One region of the Pseudoalteromonas sp. SG44-8 genome, then DNA from elsewhere that is predicted to be linked to it. Evidence: predicted binding sites of a transcription regulator. Region 1 holds the regulator's gene; the other holds the start of a gene.
What was found. The regulator sigma-54, encoded in region 1, starts transcription at its own class of promoters, with help from an activator protein. The targets are predictions, from matches to a motif close to GTTGGCACGNNNNTNGNNT.

Region 1 (9,460 bases):
TCGGATTTGCAAAACCAGGCAAGTATTCAAGAATGTCGTTAAATTCTTCCTGCTCTTTCGGTAAATTACGAACATCGATACTGACGGCAATTTTGTCGTAATTATCAGAGACACTGCGTACTAATGACGGTAATAAGTTAACTGGAATATTATCTACACAATAATAGCCAAGATCTTCTACTACACGTAAAGCAACAGATTTACCTGAGCCAGAACGCCCACTGATGATGATTAACTCCATGTAAATTCTCCTTCATTTAATACCAATTTTATTAAAAACATGCTCATTCTTGCTTGTTAAATAACCCACTAACTTTGTTTAAAATTATTTATATAGAACAACTATATAAATAATTTCCACCTTGTTCTAGAGCTATTTTCCTGTTGCAATAATTACTCTCTAATTCAATACAATACAATTGGTATGACTACGATTGAGCTGCAATTACATGATACAAATCTTGGTCTGTTTTTGCGCTACGTAGTTGTTTACAAAAATCTTTGTTATTGAGTTTATCAGCAATTGTGGCTAACGTCTTCAAATGAAGTTGGCTGTCACCATCTGGTACGATGAGGGCTACAAATATATCAACTGGGCGATTATCAATCGCATCAAAATCAACCGGTGATTCACTCACTAAAATTATTGCTAGCGGGTTTTCAACACCACTCATACGGCCATGAGGGATAGCAATACCACGACCAATACCCGTACTACCTAGTTTTTCTCTCGACAGTAGTGCGTTGAGGATTTCTTGTTGTGATAGCTGAGGGAGCTGTTCATGAGCCAATTGGCTTATAAATTCAATGATCCGTTTTTTGCTATTAAAAAGGACCGCAGCTTTACTGCAGTCCTGACAAATAAGTGAGCTTAATTTCATAGTGTTAGTGTCGAGCGTGCTTCTCTTTGTGTTTAATTACTTGACGATCAAGTTTATCGATTAGTCCGTCAATAGCTGCATACATGTCTTGGTGCTCAGTCGAGGCAAATAATTCAGCGCCACTGACATGTAATGTGGCCTCTGCTTTTTGGCTTAGTTTTTCTACATCAAGAATAACATGGACATTATTGATATGATCAAAATGCCTTTCAAGCTTGGCAAACTTATTGTTTACATAGTCTCTTAATGAATCAGTAATTTCTACGTGACGACCAGTTAAATTTAGTTGCATAAGCATTTTCCTCTTGTGATTTTACGCCTTAAATCAAACTTTTACGTTGATTTGACGGTGGAATAGCCAGCGACTCGCGGTATTTTGCAATAGTCCGTCTAGCTACTTTGATACCTTGCTCTGCCAATATATCTGCAATCTTACTATCACTCAATGGTTTCGCTGAGTTTTCTGCACTGATCAATTTTCTGATCAATGCTCGAATAGCTGTCGAAGAGCATTCGCCGCCGTTCTCAGTGCTTACATGACTTGAGAAAAAATACTTTAACTCAAAAATACCACGGGGGGTATGCATGTACTTTTGTGTCGTTACGCGAGAGATTGTTGATTCGTGCATCTCAACCATTTCAGCAACGTCGTTTAGTACCATAGGTCGCATTGCTTCAGGGCCATGCTCAAAGAATCCCTGCTGTTGTTTTACAATGCAGTTAGTTACTTTGAGTAACGTCTCGTTACGACTTTCTAGGCTTTTAATAAACCATTTAGCTTCTTGCAAATGCGAACGTATAAATTGGCTGTCAGTGCTTGATTTTACTGAGCGTGACATTGCCGCATATTGGCTGTTCACTCTAATTTTTGGCATGCTGTCTGGATTAAGTTCAACCACCCAGCGACCTTTAATTTTTTTCACCGAAACATCAGGTATAACATACTCTGATTCTTCGCGTACTATAGTATCCGCAGGCTTTGGATTAAGGCTGTGGATCAATGTCATTACTTCTTTCAGCTCATCTTCTTTAAGCTTAGTCTTTTTCATCAAAGTGCGATAGTCACGACTAGCTAATAAATCGATATGATCAGTTAAAATCATTTTAGTCTCGCTAATCCAAGGAGTTGCAGGATCAAATTGATTTAATTGAATACATAAACATTCTTGTAGGCTGCGCGCAGCAATACCAACAGGGTCAAATAACTGAATGCGTTTTAACACTGCTTGCACTTCGTCTAGTTCGATTTCTTCTTCGTTATTACCTTGATTTAAGCTCTCTGCGATGTCTTCGCAGCTCAAGGTTAAAATACCTGAATCGTCAACAGCTTCAACAATCGCAATGGCAATAGCTTCATCGGTTGGACTAAAAGGTGTGAGCTGTAATTGCCACATCAGATATTCGTGCAGGGTTTCAGTTGAAGCACCTTGATAAATTGACTCATCTTCAGGCATTGGGCCGGATGACGTATTTGGCGCAGCACTCATGTATTCGTCCCAGGTGACGTCCATAGCCATTTCGTCACTTAAAGTCTCTTTACTTAATGCTTCGCTACTTTCTTGTTCATATTCGCTGGGCTTGTCGTCTGCTGATGCACTAACAGTTAAGTCATCGTTGTCTTGTTTTTGTTCGTTTTTACCAGCCGTGTCGTCTGAATATTCATGCTCTTCTAGCTCTAACAATGGATTGCTGTCGAGTGCTTCTTGAATTTCTTGCTGGAGATCCAATGTACTGAGTTGCAATAAGCGAATTGCTTGTTGCAGCTGTGGTGTCATTGTAAGTTGCTGGCCCATGCGCAGCTGGAGTGATTGCCTCATGTATCTCTAACAATCCTTTTATTGTTATCATCGTTAAGTCTAGCAGATACTTAGCCGAGCGTGGCTTTATAGCCTAAATTGCTCGCCCAGGTAAACATCGCGGACTGTTTGGTCGGCAAGTACATGCTCAGGGGTACCTGATGCAATTAACTCCCCATGAGAAACTATGTAGGCTTTTTCACAAACATCAAGGGTTTCTCGTACATTGTGGTCGGTAATAAGTACGCCAATACCACGGTTTTTAAGGTGTTCAATAATCTTCTTTATATCTAACACTGAAATAGGATCAACGCCAGCAAAAGGCTCATCAAGTAAGATAAATTTTGGATTTGCGGCTAAAGCGCGTGCAATTTCAACTCGACGACGTTCACCACCAGATAATGCCATACCTTGGCTGTCGCGAATATGTTGAATGCTAAACTCATCAAGTAAGCTGTCTAGTGCTTCTTCTCTGGCTTGTTTATTCAGCTCTTTACGAGTTTCTAAAATAGCCATCAGGTTTTGATAAACAGTTAACTTACGAAAGATGGATGATTCTTGTGGTAAGTAGCCAATCCCTAACCGTGCGCGACTGTGCATTGGCAGTAAAGTGATGTCATTATCATCAATACTTATTTTACCTTTGTCGCTAGGTACTAAACCCACAATCATATAAAAAGTGGTGGTTTTACCTGCGCCATTAGGACCCAGTAAGCCAACAATGCTGCCTGCGCTAACTTCTAAACCCACGCTTTTTACAACTTGGCGACCTTTATAGCTTTTTGCTAAAAATTCAGCTTTTAATATACTCATGGCTGCCCTTTAGGTTTGTCTTTTTTACTGTCAACAGGTACCAAAATAGTGTGTACGCGATCGTTTGAGCTTGCGCCTTTTTCAGCACTGATCAGCTGTTGGTCCATATCATAGGTAATGCTTTTGGCATTAATTTTTTGACCTGCTTGAGTGACTTGTGCATTACCAATTAAAGTTAAATAGCGCTTGGCGACATCGTAACGGACTTCATCAGCACTGGCGCTCATTATTGTGCCATCAGTTTGTTTTTCTTCAAAGTAAGCAGGGTTACCAGTTGCAACAAGCAATTGTTTGTTATTGCCTAAATCTTCGCGCTTATGGACTTCAAGTCGATCCGCTTTGATACGGCGGTTACCATGAATGATTTCAACATTTTTTTCAAAAATACCGATATTATCTTTCAGTTGGGCAAGCTGCTTTTCAGCACTGATAGAGACTTGATCCGCAGGTGGTGCCGTATTTTCAGCAAAGCTTGCAAAGGCAATGAATAAGCTTGGTATCACAAGCAAGTGAGCAAATTTATTGGTCATAATATATGGTTCGCGTATGGTTAATTAGTTCTACCACTTCGGCTTTTAAGTCGGCATGGAGGCCGCGCCCAGTGATCTTTAAATTTGGTCCGATTAATTCAACTGGTTGTTCTGAACTCATGGTTTGTAGTTCAATATCAACCTGAATATTATCTGCGTTTATATGTTCAATCATGGCATTATTGGTCAGGTTTTTAGCAACCACATTACCTTCTAAAATTAATTGATGATTTTCATATAGGGTGGCTTCATCGGCATTAATTTGCCACGTTTGCTGTTGATTATAGAGTGTAAAAATAGGTTGTTCAAAGTAAGTAAACCCTAACTGTTGGTAAAGTTCCATTTTTGCAGCTGTTACTTTGTGGCTAATTTTACCTTGTTCATCAAACGCGGTTTGTTTTAATGCCACCGCAGTATAATCAGGTTTTGCTATTATATCTTCTTGGTTTTGTTTTATGGCAGTGCTTTGATAAAAATACGGATACCACAGCCATACCATACAGCCGACAAATAATACGCATAATATTAAACGCGCACTATTCATGAGCTTGTGCCTTCGCTGGTTAATGATTTACCATTTTCGAGCATTAATAAATCAGTGAGTTCACGCACCGCTCCAAAACCACCAGGGAGCATGGTTGTATAATGTGAAACTCGCTTGATCAAAGGGTGAGCATCATTTACTGCCACCGCAAAACCAACTAATTCCATTACCGGCAAGTCAGGTCCGTCATCGCCTATGTAAGCGATTTGTTCATCGCTTAACTGCAATTTATCTTTGACCTGTTGATAAGCTTGCAACTTGTTTTCTTGACCTTGGTAAATATGCGGTACTGTCAGGCTAGTCATCCGTTGCTGAACTATCTGTGAATGACGACCGGTGATCACGGCAACTTCAAAACCGCTATTGATCAGTGCTTTGATACCAAAACCATCTTTAGTATTAAACGCTTTGAGTTCTTCACCTTGATTGCCAAGATAAATGCGGCCATCTGAAAACACCCCATCGATATCACAGATCAGGAGTTTGATTTTTTGTGCTCGCTCGCTCGCATCATCTGAAAGTGGCTGATATAAGTCAGCAAACTGCATTATAAAACTCCTGCTTTGAGCAAATCTTGCATATTAAGAGCACCAATAGGGTGGTGTTTATCATCAACTACAATTAAGCCATTGATACGCTTATTCTCCATAATATTGAGTGCCTCGGCGGCAAGCATATCCGCGGTTGCTGTAGTGCAAGAGCGGGTCATGACAGTGCTGATCAAAGTGCTATGAATATCTATTCGTTGCTCTAAAATTCGGCGTAAATCACCGTCAGTAAAAAGCCCTGCAAGTTGCCCTGTGTCGTCAACAATGGCCGTCATACCTAAGCCCTTGGCCGACATTTCGATTAATGCATCTTTGATACATTGCTTGTCATTGATCATAGGCGTTGCTGGGCCACTGTGCATAATATCTTTTAAACACAATAGTAAACGTTTGCCTAAGCTTCCCCCAGGATGCGATAGCGCAAAGTCATCGGCAGTAAAGCCTCGGGTTTCTAACAGAGCAACGGCTATTGCATCACCCATCGCAAGCGTTGCCGTCGTGCTCGCAGTCGGGGCGAGTCCTAATGGGCAGGCCTCTTGACTTACTTTGATGCATACATGAGCATCAGCCCAATTTGCCATTGATGATTCAGGGTTACCTGTCATGGCGATCATTTTTGCGCCAATACGTTTAATAACCGGAATAATATTCAGTACTTCGCTGGTTTCGCCTGAGTTAGAAATAAGCATAACCACGTCATCACGAGTGATCATCCCTAAATCACCATGACTTGCTTCACCCGGATGGACAAAAAACGCAGGCGTGCCAGTGCTTGCCAGTGTTGCAGCAATTTTATTACCAATATGCCCAGATTTCCCCATACCGACTACTATGATCCTTCCGTGACATTGATACATCAATTGGCAAGCTTGATTAAAGTTTTCGTCTAGATATTGGGTTATATCAAGCAGTGCTTGGCGCTCTATTTCTAGCACCCGCTTACCTTGTTCAATAAAATTTAACTGCGTCATTGTGTTATCCATTTTGTGGGTAGCATTAAGCAACTTGGCTAAAAATATAACTCTGATATGCTAAAAATGCGACCAATAACAGGCCACCTTCAACTCTATTAATGCGTCTTGTACCTTTAAAGCTCAAGGACATAGCTATAAGGGCTATGGTGGCACCAATCATAATTAAGGCATCACGGTTTGCAGCTGAAGGGTCAATAATTGAAGGGTTGATAATCCCAGCCAGTGGCAACACAGCTAAAATGTTAAAGATATTTGAGCCAACAATATTACCCAGTGCTAAATCATCTTCGTTTTTTAATACCCCAGCAATACAGGCTGCCAGCTCAGGCAGACTGGTGCCAATAGCAATAATGGTTAACCCTATTACTAAATCACTTAGGCCAAAATATTTGGCTATATCAACTGCTGAGCCAACTAAAAAATGTGAGCTCACAGGCAGTAATATCATACCAATAATTAACCAAAATAAAGCCGATTTGGTGGGCACGTTATCTGGTACGTCTTCACAGGCTTCACTTACAAATGGGTCATCAGCTTGGTTTTTAGCGCGAATAGAAATAATAACTAAGCCCGCAATAAAGACCACAAAGCCTATGATTAATGCAACGCCCTCAGCAAATGAAAAGTAGTTATCCGAAAATATATACCAGGCGGCGATTGACACTAGCAGCACAAGCGGCATTTCGCGTTTTAATGTCATTGATGATACTGATAGTGGGCGCAATAGCGCGGTAATACCTAAAACAAGTAAAATATTAGTGATATTTGAGCCAACGGCATTACCCACGGCAGTGTCAGTTTTACCTGCAAGCGCAGCTGATGCTGAGACCATCATTTCAGGGGCTGACGAGCCCATAGCAACAACTGTTAAACCAACAATAAGAGTAGGAACACCGAAATTTTTTGCCAGTGCCGCAGCACCATATACAAAGCGATCTGCACTCCAAACGAGAGCTGCAAATCCGAGAATTAAAATGACAAAAGAAGTCACCATTACGTTACGCCAATTATTCAAAATGAGATGGCTGCAAATAGTAACAAAAGCCAACCTGAAAGTATAAATAAAAGAATCTGCGAAGCTTGTTAGATTATGGACTGATTTGGACTGAGAAAAATTATTTAAGCGACGGTTAAGCCAACGGCTGTAAGCTTTGCAGCGCTATTACATAGAATATTACAAAATTTTACGATTTGTTTTTTCCATCTTGGTGTAAAAACGCTTAAAATAGGTGAACTAGTGAAAATAGTAATGGAGAGCGACTTGTCGCAACCAATAGTAGAAATCAAGGATGTAAGCTTTTCTAGGGGCAATCGCTGTATATATAAAAATATGAGCTTTAGTGTCCCTAAAGGAAAAATTACGGCAATTATGGGGCCAAGCGGAATTGGTAAAACCACCATGTTGCGTTTAATTGGTGGCCAATTAAAACCAGATAGCGGCACTATTTTATTCGAAGGTAATAACATTCCTACCATGTCGCGCAAAGAGCTTTATGCGGCGCGAACCAAAATGAGTATGTTGTTTCAAAGCGGCGCATTATTTACCGATATGTCAGTGTTTGACAATATCGCTTTTCCGCTGCGTGAGCACACTCGTCTAAGTGAAGATTTAATTCGCCTTGTGGTGCTAATGAAATTACAAGCTGTTGGCTTGCGTGGCGCACAAGATCTAATGCCTTCTGAGCTGTCAGGTGGTATGGCACGTCGTGCTGCATTAGCGCGTTCAATCGCGCTTGATCCTGAATTAATTATGTATGATGAGCCATTTGCAGGCCAAGACCCTATCTCCATGGGTGTGTTGGTTAAGTTGATTAAGTCGCTTAATCAAGTGCTTGGGTTATCATCATTAATCGTAACTCACGATGTAACAGAAGTAATGAGTATTGCCGATCACGTTATCATTATTGCCGATCAAGGCGTTATTGGTAGCGGTACACCGGATGAAATGCGTAATCATGAATCGGCCCTAGTTCAGCAGTTCTTAAAAGGATTATCTGATGGCCCAGTGCCGTTTCATTTTCCTGCTCAACCTTATCAAGAAGAATTACTGGGAGGGCGCCGCTGATGTTTGATTTTTTGCAAATGCTAGGTCATAAAACGTTAGGACGGTTTGCTGCACTTGGTCGCTCTACTCAGATGTTGATAGGTGCGTTGTGGAGTTTGCCTAATTTTAGAAAAGGCACGCCGCTTTTAATACGGCAATTATATATGGTCGGCTCGCAGTCACTATTGATTATCATGGTGTCGGGCTTATTCATTGGTATGGTGTTGGCGTTGCAAGGCTACACCGTACTAGTTGGTTATGGTGCAGAGGATAGCTTAGGCCCATTAGTAGCATTGAGTTTACTTAGAGAGTTAGGCCCTGTTGTTACTGCATTATTGTTTGCCGGGCGAGCTGGTAGTGCATTAACCGCAGAAATAGGTTTAATGAAAGCGACTGAGCAGTTATCAAGTCTTGAAATGATGGCTATTGACCCTCTTAAACGTATTATCGCGCCACGCTTTTGGGCGGGCTTTATCAGTATGCCATTACTGGCGTTGATATTTTCAGCAGTTGCAATTATTGGTGCTCATTTAGTGGGGGTTGATTGGTTGGGTGTTGATACGGGGAGTTTTTGGTCAATCATGCAGTCACAAGTGTCATTCCAGCAAGATATTTTAAATGGCATGATCAAGAGTTTTGTATTTGCCATCGTGGTTACATGGATTGCGCTTTATAAAGGCTACGATTGTATACCGACCTCTGAAGGGATCAGTAAAGCAACAACAGAGACAGTTGTACACTCATCTTTGGCTGTTTTAGGGTTTGATTTTATTTTGACAGCGGTAATGTTTACTAGCTAATAAAGGTATAGATAATGAATTCACGGAAATTAGAAATTTTAGTTGGTTTTTTTGTTGCGCTAGGCATAGCAGCTTTTGCTATGTTGGCGTTAAAAGTTGCCAATGCAGGGATCAGCGGCAACGGCGAAACCTACTTATTGAAAGCCAAGTTTGAAAACATTGGTTCATTAAAAACACGTGCGCCGATTAAAGTAGGTGGTGTAGTGGTTGGTCGAGTTGAGGGAATTTCAATTCACCCACAAGAATTTGTGCCAGTTGTTGATATGACGATTGATGCGCAATATCAATGTCGTTTTTCAGATACCAGCTCAGTTTCAATCCTGACATCAGGCATTCTCGGTGAGCAATACTTGGGGATTAACCCTGTTATTGCCCCAAAATCAGCTGAACAAGCGTGTTTAGGTGTTGCGGTAACGAGTGATGATAAAAACTTAGGGTTAGACGAGTTATTTGGTGTTGAGAGCAAAGCCTTAAATGATGGCGACTATATCACTGACACGAAATCAGCATTGGTGCTTGAAGAGTTAATC
Region 2 (9,460 bases), on a different contig from region 1:
AGTGGCGATCAGCAAGTTGTTGAACATGTTTCCATGCAGCAATTATTAACTGAAGTGAAAACTGGCGCTGATGCTATGGTCGCACTTAATAATAGTGAACTTCAGGTCAGTTTACCTGAGCCTGATATCGAGATAATGGGCAATAAAACTGCGCTTGCCAGTGCCATTCAAAACCTTATTCACAATAGTATTCAAGTCATTGGCAGTAATGCACTCGTTCAATTAAGTGCGCAGCGGGATGCGAGTGACCCCGAGCTAGTGTGTATTACTGTAAGTGATAATGGCCCTGGGGTCGATTTAAGCTTACTTGATAAATTATTTGAACCATTTTTTACTACGCGAAGCCAAGGCACCGGTTTAGGCTTAGCGGTGGTTAGTTCAGTCGCAAATGCACACCAAGGACGAGTTGAAGTAACGAACAATGCTCAAGGCGGAGCCTGCTTTAGTTTACTGTTACCTATTTGTACAAAGTCAACATCGGCGGAGGCAATATGAACAACACGATTTTAGTGGTTGAAGATGATGCAGGGCTTCGTGAAGCCTTGATTGATACGCTTGAAATGTCTGGAATAGATTGCGTTGCGGCTGACAGTGCCGAGCAAGCTATGGTGCTACTTAAAAAAGACAGCTTTTCGCTGGTCGTGAGCGATGTGCAAATGGGCGCGATGAGTGGTCTTGATTTACTGCGCAGCATTAATCTTAATTACCCTGATCTACCGGTTTTAATGATGACAGCGTATGCGACTATTGATGATGCTGTTGAGGCTATGCGGTTAGGGGCAATTGACTATATGGCCAAACCGTTTGCGCCCGAAGTGCTACTTAATATGGTAAGCCGCTATCTACCTGAGCCAGAAAAAGAAACAGATGGCCCGATTGTCGCTGATCCGAGTAGTATTCAGCTATTAGAACTTGCAAGTCGGGTTGCTAAATCGGATGCCAGTGTGATGGTGCTTGGTCCTAGTGGCTCAGGTAAAGAAGTACTCGCACGCTTTATCCATGATAAATCAGATCGCGCAGAGCAGCCATTCGTCGCAATAAACTGTGCTGCGATCCCTGAAAATATGCTCGAAGCTACATTATTTGGCTACGAGAAAGGCGCGTTTACTGGTGCGATTCAAGCTTGTCCGGGTAAATTTGAGCAAGCACAAGGTGGCACAATTTTACTTGATGAAATCACTGAGATGGATTTAGGCCTACAGGCTAAGTTACTACGCGTATTACAAGAACGCGAAGTTGAACGTTTAGGTGGTCGCAAAACTATTAAGCTGGATGTACGTATTTTGGCTACCAGTAACCGTGATTTAAAAGAGGCTGTGGCTAAGCACCAGTTTAGAGAAGATTTATATTATCGATTAAATGTATTTCCGTTGATGTGGCGTCCACTTTGTCAACGTCCAGGCGATATTGTCGTGTTGGCAAAGCATTTAATTGAACGTCATCTCAATAAAAGCAAAGAGCCTATCGCTGTACTTAGCGAACCGGCAGAGAAAAAATTATTAGCTCATACTTGGCCAGGTAATGTGCGTGAACTGGATAATGTGATCCAGCGTGCGCTGATATTACGCCACGGTGATATGATTGACGAAAGTGCTATTTTTATTGAAAATTTAACCCAGACTCCTCTAACTGCGGCTTTATCAGCAAGTTTAGTGCCGGTTAATTCAGCACCAGAAAGCACTACTTCGGCGGTTACAAGTTCACCAACTAATGATGCTTATTATGATCTGCAAGCGCCAGCAATAAAAGCCACAGCACAACGCAATCAGCTGCGTGAAGAATTACCAAGCTTGGATTCGGGAAGTTACAAAGATGAACTTAAAGATAAAGAGCATAGAATTATTTTAGAAACCCTAAATCGTTGTCAAGGCAAGCGTAAAGATGTAGCTGAAACATTAGGGATCAGCCCACGAACATTACGTTATAAATTGGCTCAAATGCGTGATTTGGGGATCACCTTACCTGCTTAAGCCTCTATAATTTTTGTTTTCCTTCACTATTTAATTTACGCTCAGCCTTGCTGGGCGTAAACTTGTCAAAACTCTGACAACTAAAATAAATCTTAAGTTTCTGATATTTATTGGTTTATTAGTTGGCATGCTTTGTGCTTTATTAAGTTATTAGTAAACTGCATCGTCAGAGACAATTATGAAAATTCAAAACAGCGCATTATTTCAAGAAATGCAATCTATGGCTCTCGAAGCTGGTCGTAGTAATCAAGTAAACAAATTACCGACGCAGGCGCAGCCTACTTCGAGCGCCCAATTTGGCGATTTGTTAAGTGATGCACTCAATACAGTGAATGGCCTTCAAGCTGATGCGAAACAAAAAGTCGTAGCGGTTGAAATGGGCGATCGAAATGTGTCATTAGCGGATGCAATGATCGCATCACAAAAATCGTCAGTTGCCTTTGAAGCTACGGTGCAAGTTCGTAACAAACTTGTAGAAGCCTATAAAGAAATCATGAACATGCCTGTTTAACTAGGTAGTGGAGAATTATTGTGGCGCAATCTAATCAATCAACAGATCTTGCTTTGGCCGGCGGCGGTATCGACCAAACTGATAATGACGATCAACAAGAACAAAAGTCAGGCTATTTAAGTGCATTAAACGGCGTTGATGTATTGCGTCAGGTTACTCTAATTATTGCATTAGCGATTTGTTTAGCGATTGCTATTTTTGTGATTATTTGGGCACGTCAACCAGATATGCGTCCACTTGGAAAAATGCCAACGGAAGAGCTAATTCAAACGCTCGACTTTTTAGATGCACAAAAAATTGACTATCAACTTGATGGCAATGTGGTTTCTGTTCCTGAAAATGAATATCAAAATATTAAATTGTTAATGACCCGCGAAGGTATTGAGCAAGCGCCGAACTCGGGTACTGATATTATCATGCAAGATATGGGTTTTGGTGTTAGTCAGCGTTTAGAGCGTGAACGTTTAAAGCATGGTCGTGAACAACAACTAGCGCGTACGATTGAGGAACTACAAAATGTCACGCGTGCTAAAGTATTATTGGCAATACCGAAAGAAAATGTTTTTGCTCGTCGTGAGAAAAAACCATCCGCAACAGTGGTATTAACTTTAAAACGTGGTCGCATGCTCGGTAGTGAAGAAGTGGACGCCATTGTTGATATTATTGGTTCAGCAGTGCAAGGTTTAGAGCCGTCACGAGTAACTGTAACAGACCAAAATGGCCGATTACTTAATTCAGGATCGCAAAGTGCGTTAGCTGCTCGCTCACGCAAAGAATACGATATTGAACGTAAACGTGAACAAGAATATCTAGATAAAATAGATGGTATCTTAATGCCAGTTATTGGTATGGGTAACTACACTGCACAAGTCGATTTAAGTATGGACTTTAGTGCGATTGAAGAAACTCAAAAACGCTACAACCCTGATTTACCGGCGGTACGCAGTGAAACCACCTTTGAAGAAAACAACATCGGCGGGTTAGCTATCGGTATTCCTGGCGCGCTGACAAATCAGCCTCCAACAGATTCAAATATTCCTGAAATTGCCGGTCAAGGTGGTGCAGGCTCTGGTTCATCACCCAGTCGCACTCACAAAGAAGCGACACGTAACTATGAACTTGATACTACTATCTCCCACACACGTCAGCAAAGTGGTGTTATTCGTCGAATTAGTGTGTCTGTGGCAGTCGATTATGTGGCAAAAGTGGGTGAAAATGGTGAAACGACTATGGAGCCTCGCTCAGTTGAAGCACTGTCAAATATTCGTCGTTTACTGCAAGGTGGTGTGGGTTTTGACTTACAGCGTGGTGATGCATTAGAAGTAGTGACAGTACCGTTTGTACGTGAACCGATGGACTTAGCTATTGAAGTGCCACTGTGGGAACAAAACTGGTTTATGAAAGTTGTGCGTTTAGTGCTTGGCGCATTGGTTATTATAGTGCTAATCATGGCGGTGGTTAAACCTATGCTGAAACGCTTGATTTACCCAGATGATACCCTTGAAGAGTATGATGATGATGCGCTTAGTTCTGGTGTAGATATTGGTGATAACACCCTAGATATGCTAAATAAAGATTTTGATTCTGCTTCGGTTGGCTTCTCAAGTGATGGTACACTACAGTTACCAGACCTACATGGCGATGAAGACTTATTAAAAGCTGTTCGTGCCTTAGTAGCAAATGAGCCAGAACTCTCCTCACAAGTTGTGAAAGCGTGGTTAACTGAAGATGACTGATCAAGAACAAAAACAACTGCCAGCAGCGTTTGATGTTGATAAATTAGACGGTGTAGATAAAGCCGCAATTTTATTGCTAAGCTTATCCGAAGAAGATGCAGCGCAAATATTAAAGCACCTTGAACCTAAACAGGTGCAAAAAGTGGGTATGGCAATGGCGGCGATAGATGATCTATCGCAAGCCAAAATCAGTGCCGTGCACAATTTATTTATAGAACAAATACAAAGCTTTAGTACGATTGGCTTCCAATCAGAAGATTTTATCAAAAAAGCGCTTACTGCGGCACTTGGTGAAGATAAAGCGGCAAGCCTGATAGATCAAATTGTTATGGGATCTGGTGCCAAGGGTCTTGATTCATTGAAATGGATGGACTCAAAGCAGGTTGCCAATATTATTCGCAATGAGCATCCGCAAATACAAACTATCGTTTTATCGTATTTGGAGCCTGAGCAATCGGCCGAAATTTTAGCGCAGTTTCCTGAAAAAGTGCGCTTAGATTTAACCATGCGAATCGCCAACCTTGAAGAAGTTCAACCTGCGGCTTTACAAGAGTTGAACGAGATAATGGAAAAACAATTTGCCGGACAAGCTGGTGCGCAAGCTGCAAAAATGGGCGGCTTGAAAGCGGCGGCAGATATCATGAACTACCTCGATACTAATATTGAAGGTCAGTTGATGGATTCTATCCGTGAGCATGACGAAGAGATGTCGCAACAAATCCAAGATTTAATGTTCGTATTTGAAAACTTAATGGATGTTGATGATCGTGGTATTCAAGCTATCTTGCGAGAAGTCCAACAAGATGTACTGATGAAAGCCATCAAAGGTACTGATGATGCATTGAAAGAGAAAATCCTCGGCAATATGTCAAAACGGGCTGCAGAGATGCTTGCTGATGATTTAGAAGCAATGGCACCTGTGCGGATCAGCGAAGTTGAAGCCGCGCAAAAAGAGATTTTATCTACGGCACGTCGTCTCGCTGATTCAGGTGAAATTATGCTTGGTGGTGGTGGTGGTGAGGAGTTCTTGTAAACCATGAGCAAACCTACTCAATATCAAGGTCGTCCTTTACGAGCCAGTGAAGCAGTTGATGAATTATTAGAAAACTGGCCAATTCCAGATGTTACGCAAGACACTCGAAAATTCGATGGTCGTTCAACGGCGTTTGGTACACCGCTGGCCGATTTATATCGTAAAGAGCTTGAAGAAAGTGAACAAGCACTAGAGCCCGAAGAGCCTGAGCTGCCCTCGTTAACGATGGCTGAGCTGGAACGAATTCGTCAAGATGCCTACGAAGAAGGCTTAAAACAAGGCCACGAGCAGGGTTATATTGATGGTTTTGAAAAAGGCGTAGGTGAGGGAAAAGAAGCCGGTTATAAAGAAGGCATTGAGCTTGGTAAAACACAAGGTCAAGAAGAAGTAAAACCACTGATTGAAGAACAGCTAACGGGTCTAAAAGCATTGTTGGATAGTTTGTCAGCGCCATTAGCTAAAGTCGATGATGACGCCGAAAAGCAACTTGTACAGTTAACCGTAATGCTAACCGAAGCGTTAGTTTATCAAGAAATTAAAACCTCCCCAGAAATCATTTTGCAAAGTTTAAAGCAGTGTATCGATGCGTTAGCCAATGAGCAGCAAAGTGTGCGTATTCATTTACATCCTGAAGACATTGAACTGGTTAAAAATAGTTATGGTGAAGCTGCACTAGCTGAAAACCATTGGCAGTTAGTTGCAGAGCCGACTTTAGATCGCGGCGGTTGCCAAGTAAAAACACCTCAGTCATCTATTGATATGACTATAAAAACCCGCGTCAAAGAAACGTTGGATAGTTTTTTGCATAGTAGTGGTATCTAACGCTATTTTTGGTTTGCAATGAGTTCTCAACCACGCCCATTAAGTGAACGTTTACAACAGTATCAAAAACATATTCATAGTCCAACGCCTGCTGTTGCGGGAATTTTAACCCGTGTTGTAGGGTTAACATTAGAGGCGAAAGGATTACGCGCGCCAGTTGGCAGCCAATGTAAAATTGAAACCATGCATGGTTTTGTTGATGCTGAAATTGTTGGTTTTAATGATCAGACGCTTTACTTGATGCCAAATGACCATATTTCTGGTGTACTACCTGGAGCGCGAGTGATCCCACAAGTAAATGATACCGGACTGCCTGTTGGTATGTGTTTACTTGGTCGTGTTGTTGATGGCTTAGGGCGTCCGTTGGATGGGCTTGGAGCTATTAAAGCAGAGCATTACTTAAAATTTGCACAAAATTCCATTAACCCATTATCTCGACGACCAATTACGCAGCCGATGGATGTTGGCGTACGCGCTATTAATTCAGTGATAACTGTTGGCCAAGGCCAGCGCATGGGGCTATTTGCAGGCTCAGGCGTGGGTAAGTCGGTATTACTGGGTATGATGACCCGAGGCTCAGAAGCTGATGTAATAGTTGTTGGTTTAGTGGGGGAGCGTGGCCGCGAAGTAAAAGAATTTATCGAAGAAATACTCGGTGTGGAAGGGCGTAAGCGTTCTGTCGTAGTTGCTGCTCCCGCCGATGCATCGCCATTAATGCGATTAAAAGGTTGTGAAAGTGCGGTAACTATCGCGGAGTACTTTCGCGATCAAGGCTTAAATGTTTTATTGCTACTGGATTCTGTAACGCGTTATGCCATGGCTCAGCGCGAAATAGCGCTTGCGGTTGGTGAACCACCGGCGACTAAAGGTTATCCGCCTTCAGTATTTGCAAAGCTACCCGCGCTGGTGGAACGTGCTGGTAATGGCGGCGAAGGGCAAGGCTCTATCACAGCGTTTTTTACTGTACTGAGTGAAGGGGATGATATGCAAGATCCGATTGCTGATGCGGCGCGAGCCATTTTAGACGGTCATATCGTGTTATCCAGAGAGCTCGCTGACAGTGGTCATTATCCTGCTATTGATATAGAAAAATCGATTTCACGGGTGATGCCACAAGTTGTCTCAGAAGCACACATGCAACAAGCGCGAGTGTTAAAACAAGTGTATTCAATGTTCCAGCAAAATAAAGATATGATTACTTTAGGTGCTTATCAAAAAGGCACCGACCAAATGCTTGATCAGGCCATTAATATGATGCCAAGAGTGAATGCATTTCTACAACAAGGCATGAAAGATGTGATTAGCTATGACGATGGCCTACAAGGGCTTGCGCAATTATTAGGACAAGCATAATGGCAACAAATAAGCTCAATCTATTGCTGAAAATAGAAAATGATAAAGAAGAAACTTTACGGATAAATTATTTACAAGCGCAGCAAAACTTGCAAGGCAATCAACAAAAATTGCAAGGCTTGAATAACTTTCGTTTGGAGTATACTCAGCAATTACATTTAAAAGGAAAGTCTGGTTTAAGTAGTGCAGGGTTTAGTCAATACCATGCTTTTATTGCCAAAATAGAAGAAGCTATTCGTCAACAAGCCAATACCGTCAGTACTGCTAAACAAGTTGTTTCACAACGACAAAGTTTATGGCTGAAACAGCAGATTAAAGCTAAAGCCGTTGCTAAATTAATAGAAAAACAGCAGCTTAAAGCGAATGTAATCGCACAAAAAAATGAACAAAAAATGCTTGATGAATTTTCTGCAAATCAATTTTATCAAAGACGTCGCGCTCTATAGTCATCGCCCAAAACAGCATTATTTATTTATTAAAATTAGCTTAGGCATATTATTTGCTTGTTTAACGTATGAAGTATTTATTCTGGCAAACTGCGGCGGCAAATTGCCACTTTTAATCTAGGTGAATTATGGCTATTAGTGATCTTTCAGTATTTATCTCAACTGAGCAGGATGTTCAGTTAAATAAAAAAGACAGTGCCAAAGGCAGTGCGGCAACAGGTAAAGAAAGCACCGATAGTGATTTCTTTAGTGAGTTACAAAACGCTAATAATGCTGCAGAAACACCCATGAAAGTTAACTCATCTGGCGCTGTGTCAGCTGCAAGTGAAGCCGAAGTTGCTGCTGAAAAAGCGCAAAAAACGCCCACTGACAGCAGTGATGAGAAAACGATGTCAGGTGATGCAATGCTTGCTCAGATCACGGCAGCCAACAATATGGACACTCGGGTAAATAATACGCCAACTGTTGCAAATGCCTCATTACTTTCAACGTTGGGTAAATACAGTGAAGAAAAAATAGATCCGAAGCTTATTAAAGTCACTGGACCTCGTCCAATTGATGATGTTACGCCTATTATTGATACAGACACTCCTGCCACTGATGATCCAATTGCACAACTAGTCGATAAACAACTAAAACCAACGCTACTTACTGAAAAAACGGTGCTGGCAGAGGCGATTGATAAACAGCTTCAACTGAAGGGAAACACCCCTCCTGATGATGCTGTGACTCCTATTATTGATGATATTCAAGTGGCAAAAGAGATATCGCAAAATAAAGCGATGACAATGCAGCCAACAAACCAACAAGCTGCAGCTACCTTAAAGAGTGGGGAAGTTGGCAATGAAACAGCTCAAATAAATATTGCTGAAAATACAAGCAAAGGTAAGCCACAAAACAGTGAAGTATTAGCTAAAGGTTTGGACGTAACGCTTGCTCAACAAGTTAAACCACAAGAAAGTGAAGTATTAGTTAAAGATTCGGACACAAGGATTGCTCAGCAAGAAAAACCTCAACAGAGTGCAGCGTTAACTGCAGATGCGCACGCAACTGTAGCTAACGTTACTGCTAACGCCAAACAAGCAACCACAAGTGCTACTGCAGTAGCAATGGACGTTGCTTCAAAGGCAGAACCAGTAGTTAAAGGTGTGGAATCAACCACTACGATTGGCTCTCAAACTGATGTAGCTGAAAAAGCAGCTACACAGGCAAAGCATAGTAACAGTGCTGTATTAGAGCAAATCAGTAAGGTATTGCTTAACTCACCAACTACAGTACAAAAAAATGAACACCCATTGTTGGCGAGCTTAACACCAGAGCAGCAAAAACAGCTACAAAATCAAGTTGATGTCATTCGTCAGCAAGATCCATCACCGGCTAACGTAACTGACTTAAAAAAAATGCTGGCTGAATTTGTAGAGCTTAATAGTAAAGAAGTTGCAAAACCTACCACGGCAGTTGCGACAATGAACACGGCAGAGCTAACCCAACTAAGTAAAGATATTTCGCTGTTGAGTCCTGTGCAAAAGCAGGCATTGAGCCAGCAATTACAAAATTTTGTGAGCACTGAGCAGCCTAAGGGGGCTTTA

Region 2: the regulator sigma-54 is predicted to act here: its motif matches at 2,092-2,110, upstream of fliE (flagellar hook-basal body complex protein FliE).

What each region holds. Positions count from the first base shown of each region.
Region 1 covers NZ_JACJEQ010000036.1:23,528-32,987, forward strand. The annotation lists gene rapZ (RNase adapter RapZ) at 1-241, opposite strand, end outside; gene ptsN (PTS IIA-like nitrogen regulatory protein PtsN) at 429-881, opposite strand; gene hpf (ribosome hibernation promoting factor) at 886-1,173, opposite strand; gene H5163_RS18895 (RNA polymerase factor sigma-54) at 1,202-2,698, opposite strand; gene lptB (LPS export ABC transporter ATP-binding protein) at 2,765-3,490, opposite strand; gene lptA (lipopolysaccharide transport periplasmic protein LptA) at 3,487-4,020, opposite strand; gene lptC (LPS export ABC transporter periplasmic protein LptC) at 4,010-4,564, opposite strand; gene kdsC (3-deoxy-manno-octulosonate-8-phosphatase KdsC) at 4,561-5,112, opposite strand; gene H5163_RS18920 (KpsF/GutQ family sugar-phosphate isomerase) at 5,112-6,083, opposite strand; gene H5163_RS18925 (calcium/sodium antiporter) at 6,109-7,080, opposite strand; gene mlaF (phospholipid ABC transporter ATP-binding protein MlaF) at 7,336-8,151, shown strand; gene mlaE (lipid asymmetry maintenance ABC transporter permease subunit MlaE) at 8,151-8,930, shown strand; gene mlaD (outer membrane lipid asymmetry maintenance protein MlaD) at 8,945-9,460, shown strand, end outside.
Region 2 covers NZ_JACJEQ010000007.1:118,704-128,163, reverse strand. The annotation lists gene H5163_RS08295 (PAS domain-containing sensor histidine kinase) at 1-495, shown strand, start outside; gene H5163_RS08290 (sigma-54 dependent transcriptional regulator) at 492-1,970, shown strand; gene fliE (flagellar hook-basal body complex protein FliE) at 2,149-2,481, shown strand; gene fliF (flagellar basal-body MS-ring/collar protein FliF) at 2,502-4,217, shown strand; gene fliG (flagellar motor switch protein FliG) at 4,210-5,250, shown strand; gene fliH (flagellar assembly protein FliH) at 5,254-6,072, shown strand; gene fliI (flagellar protein export ATPase FliI) at 6,091-7,425, shown strand; gene fliJ (flagellar export protein FliJ) at 7,425-7,871, shown strand; gene H5163_RS08255 (flagellar hook-length control protein FliK) at 8,000-9,460, shown strand, end outside.